2 regions of the Acinetobacter sp. CIP 101966 genome follow, and region 2 is predicted to be linked to the other one. Evidence: predicted binding sites of a transcription regulator. Region 2 holds the regulator's gene; the other holds the start of a gene.
What was found. Region 2 encodes PhoB, which activates phosphate uptake and scavenging genes when phosphate is short. Its sites were predicted from a motif close to TGTCATNAANCTGTCATAA; they were not measured.
Positions count from the first base shown of each region.

Region 1: the regulator PhoB is predicted to act here: its motif matches at 1,452-1,470, upstream of F891_RS04845 (inorganic phosphate transporter).

Region 1 is NZ_KB850159.1:403,205-407,415, reverse strand. It holds gene metH (methionine synthase) at 1-981, opposite strand, end outside; gene F891_RS04845 (inorganic phosphate transporter) at 1,518-3,137, shown strand; gene F891_RS04840 (transposase) at 3,405-4,211, opposite strand, start outside.
Region 2 is NZ_KB850164.1:194,833-199,043, forward strand. It holds gene phoR (phosphate regulon sensor histidine kinase PhoR) at 1-1,186, opposite strand, end outside; gene phoB (phosphate regulon transcriptional regulator PhoB) at 1,212-1,922, opposite strand; gene F891_RS16360 (TetR/AcrR family transcriptional regulator) at 2,172-2,849, opposite strand; gene F891_RS16365 (SDR family NAD(P)-dependent oxidoreductase) at 3,073-3,921, shown strand; gene F891_RS16370 (MATE family efflux transporter) at 4,039-4,211, opposite strand, start outside.

The DNA of each region.
Region 1 (4,211 bases), on a different contig from region 2:
AGGGGTAATGCCTGCAACAGCATTTGCAATCGCGCGGATATGATCCGGCGTAGTACCACAGCAACCACCGGTAATATTAATTAAGCCACTTTCTGCAAATTCTTTAATAAAGGCTGCAGTTTCTTCCGGCGTTTCATCATATCCACCGAAGGCATTCGGCAAGCCAGCGTTTGGATGTGCTGAAACAAAGGTATTGGCAACGTCAGACACGGTTTTAACGTGTGGACGCATCGCATCTGCACCTAGGGCACAGTTAAAGCCGATAGAAAGTGGCTCTGCATGGCGCATCGAGTTCCAGAAGGCTTCAGCGGTTTGACCAGTCAATGTACGACCTGATGCATCCGTGATCGTACCTGAAATCATGATTGGCAATTCATAGCCCAATTCTTTAAAGACTTCTTTCACTGCAAAAATTGCGGCCTTGGCATTCAAGGTATCGAACACGGTTTCGATCAGGATGATGTCTGCACCACCTTCGATCAAGGCTTTGGTTGATTCAATATAGTCAACTTTGAGCGCATCAAAAGTGATGTTACGGAACGCCGGGTCATTCACGTTTGGAGAAATAGAGGTGGTACGCGATGTCGGACCAATCACACCTGCCACAAAGCGTGGTTTTTCAGGCGTTGAATATTTGGCACAGGCTTCTTTGGCCAGACGCGCTGCTTCACGGTTAATCTCGGGAACCAGATCTTCCATGTGGTAATCCGACATTGAAACGCGGGTACCGTTAAAGGTGTTGGTTTCAATAATGTCGGCGCCAGCTTCCAAGTAAGCTTCATGAATGCCTTGAATGATTTGTGGCTGAGTCAGCGCCAGCAAATCATTATTACCTTTGAGATCATAGGCCCAGTCAGCAAAACGCTCACCACGATAATCGGCTTCTTCCAGTTTATGGCGCTGGATCATAGTACCCATCGCACCATCGATAATTAAAATTCTTTTGGCAAGAAGTTCTTTTAAAGTGGTAAGTGTAGACATTCAAACTTTCTCAGCAGAAATCAAAAAAAACGACGCTAATCTTAGCAGATTAGTTGGCTGATTTCTGCTGAGATTGCTCAGAATGATGGATAAGCATGATATGAAAATTTGATAAGTCATCTAGAAAAACAACAAGTTTTAACATCCGGATCAGAAAATATTGCAATCTCTAATCTGATTCGATGTCTTTGAGACAGTAAACAAAATCAAAAAATTAAGCTGATGCTTTTATTCATGAAATTGTCATATTGATGGCTTATGCTGTGCAAATGAAACTTTTGCTCAGCTTGATGACAGGCAGGGCGTAAATCGTTTTGGTAGCAAAATATGTTGAGTTTTTAAGCTTGAAGAAGCTGGAATCTTATCTTAAGTAAATGATTTATAAAATCAAAATCTAGTGTTTTAGTCGGAATTAAACAGGACGAATAGCAGCAAGAAAATCCAAATAATTGCTTCATATGACAGCAGTTTGTCATATAATTGTCACAATTCAACTGAACAATATGGGGATTCTTGAATCCTCTATTCCTGCTTGCATGAATCCTAATCAAACTCCCGTAGATTCAGCACACGGGTCGGCTTCCCAAAAGTCGACCAATGTTCATGTGCCAACACCGAAATTCTTTATGCCGGTGTTCCTGACTCTTATTATCACTACGCTGATTTATATCGGCTTCCAGTTGTCTGCAGATTTAGCGCATGTACCGGCCTTGGGCTTGTATTCAGTTATTTTGTTAGCGACGGCACTTTTTATTGCGTTGAGCTTTGAGTTCGTCAATGGCTTTCACGATACCGCCAATGCTGTGGCCACAGTCATTTATACCAATGCACTTTCAGCTCCTGTCGCAGTGATGTGGGCCGGCTTCTGTAATTTCCTTGGGGTTATGGTCGCCAGTGGTGCGGTCGCTTACGGCATTATTGCGTTATTGCCGGTCGAGCTGATCATGAATGTCGGCTCCGGAGCAGGCTTTGCCATGGTCTTTGCCATGCTGATCGCAGCAATTCTCTGGAATCTGGGAACCTGGTTTCTCGGTATTCCGGCATCCAGTTCACATACCCTGATCGGTTCGATTCTGGGTGTGGGCATCATGAACTATATTCTGAATGCCGGTACTGGCGCTTCAGGTATAGACATGGAGCAAGTCATGAAAGTCGGTAAGGCGCTATTATTCTCGCCTTTAATCGGTTTTGCATTTGCTGCAATTGTGTTCCTGCTGGTGAAAAAAATCTTCAAGCGTCAACTGGAATTGTTCCAGCCACCTGAAGGTAACAAGCCACCGCCACCATTGATTCGTGCCATGCTGATCTTTACCTGTACTGGGGTGAGTTTTGCCCATGGTTCAAATGACGGTCAAAAAGGTATGGGCCTGATCATGCTGATTCTGATCGGCTGTGTACCGTTGGCGTACTCGCTGAACAAGAATCTGGATGCACAACATATTCAATCTTTTGGTCAGTTATCTGCACAAACAGCGGATGTGATCTATCCAAATCATCAGGATATTCCGGATGAACAAGCTCGTGATGTGATCACCAAGTACATTCAGACCAAGGAAATTACCCCTGAAGTCGTGCCTGCATTGGCAAGCTTGACGGATCATCTGGGTGAAAAAGTTGGTAGCTATACCAGTATTAAGGATGTTCCTGAAGCTCAAGTGTCTGAATTTCGCAACGACATGTACCTGAGCACCACAGCATTTAAACGTCTGGATAAAGCAGAAGCTTTACCAACAATGAGTGCTGCACAGGAAAAAACAGTAGATGAATACCGTGACAATCTGGATTCATTCCTGCAATACATCCCGACCTGGGTGAAAGTGGCGACAGCCTTGGCACTTGGTCTGGGTACGATGGTCGGCTGGAAGCGTATTGTCGTGACTGTCGGGGAGCGTATTGGTAAACAGCATATGACTTATGGTCAGGGTATGTCTGCCGAACTTGTTGCGATGTCAACCATTGCGGCAGCAGATGGCTTTGGTATGCCGGTATCCACTACCCATGTATTGAACTCTGCAGTAGCAGGTACCATGGTGGCGAACAAGTCAGGTCTGAACTTCCAGATGGTGAAAACCATTCTGTCTGCCTGGGTCTTTACCTTGCCAGCAACGATCTGTCTGTCAGGCGGTTTGTATTGGGTACTTTTAAAAGTGTTCTAAGTTATTTAGACATAAAAAAAGCTGCTCTAGAGCAGCTTTTTTTATGGGTGATTTTTACTTCTCCCTAACCCTCACTTGCGCTTCGTTTTAAAAGTGGTGCTTTAAAACTTGCTCAGGAGAGGGGACTACATTAATTATTCAAATAAAGAAAATTTAAATTAAATAGTATTCATTTTATTAGAAAACGATATTTTTAGATGTTTGCTACTACTAATTTGAATCCATTGGGAAAGCTCCCTCTCCCTTTGGGCATAGGTATCTACACATCTATGAGATACCTAATGCCATTGTGGCTATCTCATTGAGTTCATCTATTGAATATTCCGAGAGCAGTTGAAGAGTGTTCAGTAAAATCGAAAGCCCTGCCAATAAGGCAGGTGCACTTTCCAACCTACCTCTTTTCTGCTGCCGACCTGAAAGACGGGTGAGAAATACACGAATTTTCTGATGGTGTTCATCTTCAGAACGCTGGATTCGCCAAGTTAAAACACAAGCCATACAGCTAATCAGTAACCGCCTTAAAATGGCTTCAGGTCTGGTCTGAAGCCATGCTTCAATATCATGACCTGCCTGCTTGAGCAGCTTGAAATAGCATTCAATTGTCCAGCGCCAGTAATACCAGGTCGTCATCTCTACCGTAGTAATCTCTGATGGAACATTGCTGATTAGTGACCATCTTGCGACGGTCTTATCCTGATCATCTTTCACTACGGCAACAATTAATCTGGCTTCAATCGCACTCCCTGGCTGGGGAGCAACCCGTTGGCCTGAATCGTCATTTCTCTTCGGTTTTGCTGCACGTGTTATCCGGATAGCAGTTTCTCCCACATGCAACATATGCCGGTTTCCTTTATAGGCAATCGGCTGGACCTGCTGCGTTTCTACTCGTTCTGCGGCTTCTGCAACTTTGCATGTTTTGCCCTGATGCTCAATTCGATGGCCTTCTTTCGCCCGAATCAGCCATTTAAAACCCTGGCTGCTCATTTCCCTTAGGTGGGCAATGGAGTCACCTTCACGATCAATGATATGAACACATGTTTTCTCAATGGGATATTGTTCAATCACTTTGATTTG
Region 2 (4,211 bases):
AAAAACGCTCGGTCAGACGTGGCAGATGTTTGGGATCAATACCGATGCCGTTATCTTGCACCACAAAATAGGCAGATTCGCCATCATCATGCCAGCCGATGGTGATGGTGCCGCCTTTAGGCGTATACTTGATGGCATTGGTAATCAGGTTGCTAAAAGCGCTAGCCAGTTCCATATCTGAACCGATCAGATCGCAATGACTGTCAATGTCCAGATTCAGGGTATGACCATAATCAATATTATAGGCCTGGGCATCATCGAATAGCTGGTTCATCAGACTCGGCATTTCAATGATCTGGTTTTTGGCAATATTCTTATCATTTTCCAGACGTGACAGCAGCAGCAGGTCGTTGACCAGTGCATTCATGCGTCGGGTTTGCGACTGCATTTGATCAAAAGCGCGTTTCCAGCGTGGATTGATATCTTCCTGATCGGTAAAGGTTTCAATATAGCCACTGAGTACGGTCAAAGGAGTGCGCAGTTCATGGGAAATATTGTCGACGAAATCCTTTCGCATCTGTTCCAGATTGTGCATCCGGGTCACATCATAAGCGACCAGTACCCGACTTTCTCCGCCAAAACGGGTCATTTTAACCTGCACATAGTGGTCTTCAAACAGCGAAGAACGCATTTTCAGGCCGTCGGGAGATTCATCAATATGGTGATAATATTCGATAAAGCTCGGTTGGCGTAACAAGGTCAGGATATTACGGCGACGGTCATCACTGGAGATTCCGAGCAGACGTTCAGCCGCCGGATTCCACCATTCAATCTGCTGGTTTTCATCAAGCAGCACCACAGCTTCTTGCAAGGCCACCAGCGAAGATTGTGCACGATCAATCAGTTCGACCATTTCCGCCTGAACAATCCGTTCCTGACGTTGGGCGCGATAAACATTGAAAAGTAGCGCACCCCAAATCCCGCCAATATTCGGTGGAACATCATAAGGGCGATTGGAAATCCATTCATTGACCAGATATAAGGAACGCATTTGGGTCGCAAAGAATGCCACGAAGGCAATTACGATACAAATCCAGAAATACCCAATCCCAAAACCGATAAAGCTGGCGATAATTAGGAAAAAAGCCAGTAGGCGTAAATCCTGCTTCGCAAAATCCCATAAACTGCTGTAACGGATTCTTTTGTGTTCGCGTGCCAGTTCGGGGACAGGGTAGGGTTCATACATAAAACAAGATTTACCTTAAAAGATATTAACCTAAAGCGACATCTGAACGGGTCGAAAAGCGATAGCCTGTTCCGCGAACGGTCTGTACAAAACGGTCTACACCATAAGGTTCCAGCACTTTACGCAAACGGCGGATATGCACGTCGATGGTCCGGTCTTCAATATAAACGTTACCGCCCCACACCTGATCCAGCAATTGCGCACGGGTATAGGCACGTTCCGGATGGGTCATAAAGAATGCCAGCAAACGGTATTCAGTCGGCCCCATTTCCAGAATGTTATTGCCAAAATTCACCCGCTGGCTGACCGGATCCAGAATCAGACCATTGGCATCAATGGTTTTTTCACCGCTCAGGGCATTGGCGCGGCGAAGCACCGCCTTAATCCGGGAGACCAGTTCCCTAGTCGAGAATGGCTTGGTCATGTAGTCATCGGCACCGGCATCCAGACCTTGTACCTTATGGTCTTCTTCACCGCGCGCTGTGAGCATGATCACCGGAATTTCCGAGAGGCTTTCATCACGTTTCAGACGACGACACAGATCTACACCGCTGACACCACCCGGCATCATCCAGTCCAGCAAAATCAGTGCCGGACGCTGATCCACAATCATCTGATGCGCCTGCTTGGCATCTTCTGCCTGTAAGCACTGAAAACCGGCCATATCCAGAGAGGTATGGATCATTTCCCGAATCGGGAGCTCGTCATCGACGATTAATATGTAGTCATCTTTCACAACGCAATACCCTATTTCATGTAAACGGTGAACCGTTTTATATTTATGACAGGCTTATTACAAAGACTAATTATGACAGTATCATTGCAGAAAGGGAAAAACTGCTGAAATTCGAAAAGATTTGTGACAAATATAGCGCGGAAACTTGTTAAAAAATCATAAATTAATTTTACTCATTTTCGTAGTACAGCATAAAGATTGCATTTACTACAGAAGAGATAGAAATCTATTAAACACATGATTTAAAATCTATTTTTTCTCTGAATATGACTCGAGCAGCGCCAAAAAAACCACACTACAAGACGATAAAACTTCCTCAAGCGAATGCTTAAAACCGCTCATCACCCAACGAATAGCAATTTGGGTGACATAGCCATTCAAACCGGTCGAAACCAGGGAAATTTCCTGCTCACTGCGATTTAATTGCGGCATCATCAACATGACAAAGGCATGAATCATGCGGTCGAAACGTGACATGGTTTCATGAATAGTGGCCTGATTATGCAGTTCCTGCACCAGCATGGCATCAATATAAATGATCCTGGCCATACGTGGATTGTCACGCAGGGTAGTGAGCAAAGCGGTCAGACCCGCCTCGATCATTTTTTTTGGATCGGTGGAGGCCTGCATCATGGCCTGCATGACATTCTGTTGCAGCTCATCAATCAGTTTTAAGAAAATGGTCTGAAACAGATGTTCGCTTTTCTTGAAAGATTCGTAAAAATAACGTTCGGTCAGCTTGGCTTCATTGCAGATATCTTTGACCGTAACTGAAAAAAAGCCGTGACGGCCATAGGCTTCAATCCCCGCTTCGATCAGCTTTTCACGACGTGCCTGCTGCCTTTCAGCCATCGACAGGCCTTTAAACTGACGTTCCTTGCTCTTGGAGGGGCGTGATTTTGCTGCTGAGTCGGTTGAATCAGTCATAAGGCCTATGTGCTCATCTGCATGAAGATTTTGAATATCTTAGCAATAAATCACGCTTAGACCTATATGGAAATGCTGCCCTGAAATTTGGCCTTTAAAGATAGGAGATAATTATTGACAATCCATATTGTCAAAACTATATTGAGGATCTGTGCTAACTCCTGAAACAACATAACAAGATCCTGCTGTCATGGAATGGCAGTTCTTTACATAAGGAAATTGAATGAAAAATTTTAACAATAAAGTCGCTGCGATTACCGGTGCCGGTTCAGGTATTGGCCAGCAACTGGCAGTATTACTGGCTCAGCAGGGTTGTCATTTGGCCCTCAGTGATATCAATGAACAGAGTTTGGCACAAACGCTCGAATTGCTTAAAGAGAGTGATGTCCGTGTCACCATTCAGAAAGTAAATGTGGCTGAACTGGAACAGGTGCGTAACTGGGCGGCACAGGTCGAACAGGATCATGGCAGTATCAATATGATCTTTAACAATGCCGGCGTTGCACTGGGTTCAACCGTTGAAGGGGCATCTTATGAAGAGCTGGAATGGATCGTCGGAATCAATTTCTGGGGCGTGGTTTACGGTACCAAAGAATTCCTGCCATTGATCAAGAAAACTGGCGATGGTCATGTCATCAATATTTCCAGCCTGTTTGGTTTAACAGCTCAGCCGACCCAGTCTGCTTATAATGCGACCAAGTTTGCAGTACGTGGTTTTACTGAATCCCTGCGTCAGGAACTGGACATGGAAAATTGCGGAGTCAGTGCGCTCTGTGTGCATCCGGGCGGGATCCGTACCAACATTGCCAATGCAGCAAAAATGAATAACAGCCTGCTGACTTTAGGTATGAATCCGGAAAAATCGGCCCGTAATTTTAATAAATTATTGCGTTGTCCACCTACAGAAGCTGCCCGTCAAATTCTGGAGGCGGTACAAAAAGACAAGCGCCGTCTGCTCATCGGCAATGATGCCAAAGCGATAGACCTGATTCAGCGAATCTTGCCGACCGGTTATCAGCATGTCACTGCACTGGCGACCCAATTTGGTAAAAGAAAGAAAAAGTCTGCTTAAGAAATTGTAAAACAGACCCGCGAAAGCGGGTTTTTTTATCGCTGTGATAGGGGCTAATTTTTTGCAAATGAGAGTATTAACTCCTGTAATGCTTTAGGCACGTAAAAAAACCTGCATCTAAATCAACGCTTCAACCGTTTTTTTCTTCCAGACCAACTGGTAATACAGTCCCTGCAAAATACACAGGCTGACAAAGGCCAACGCGTAGGCATACCAGATACCTTCCAGACCCCACCACCGGCTAAACAGATAAGCGGCGGGAACTTCAATACAGAGAATGGCAAAAATGT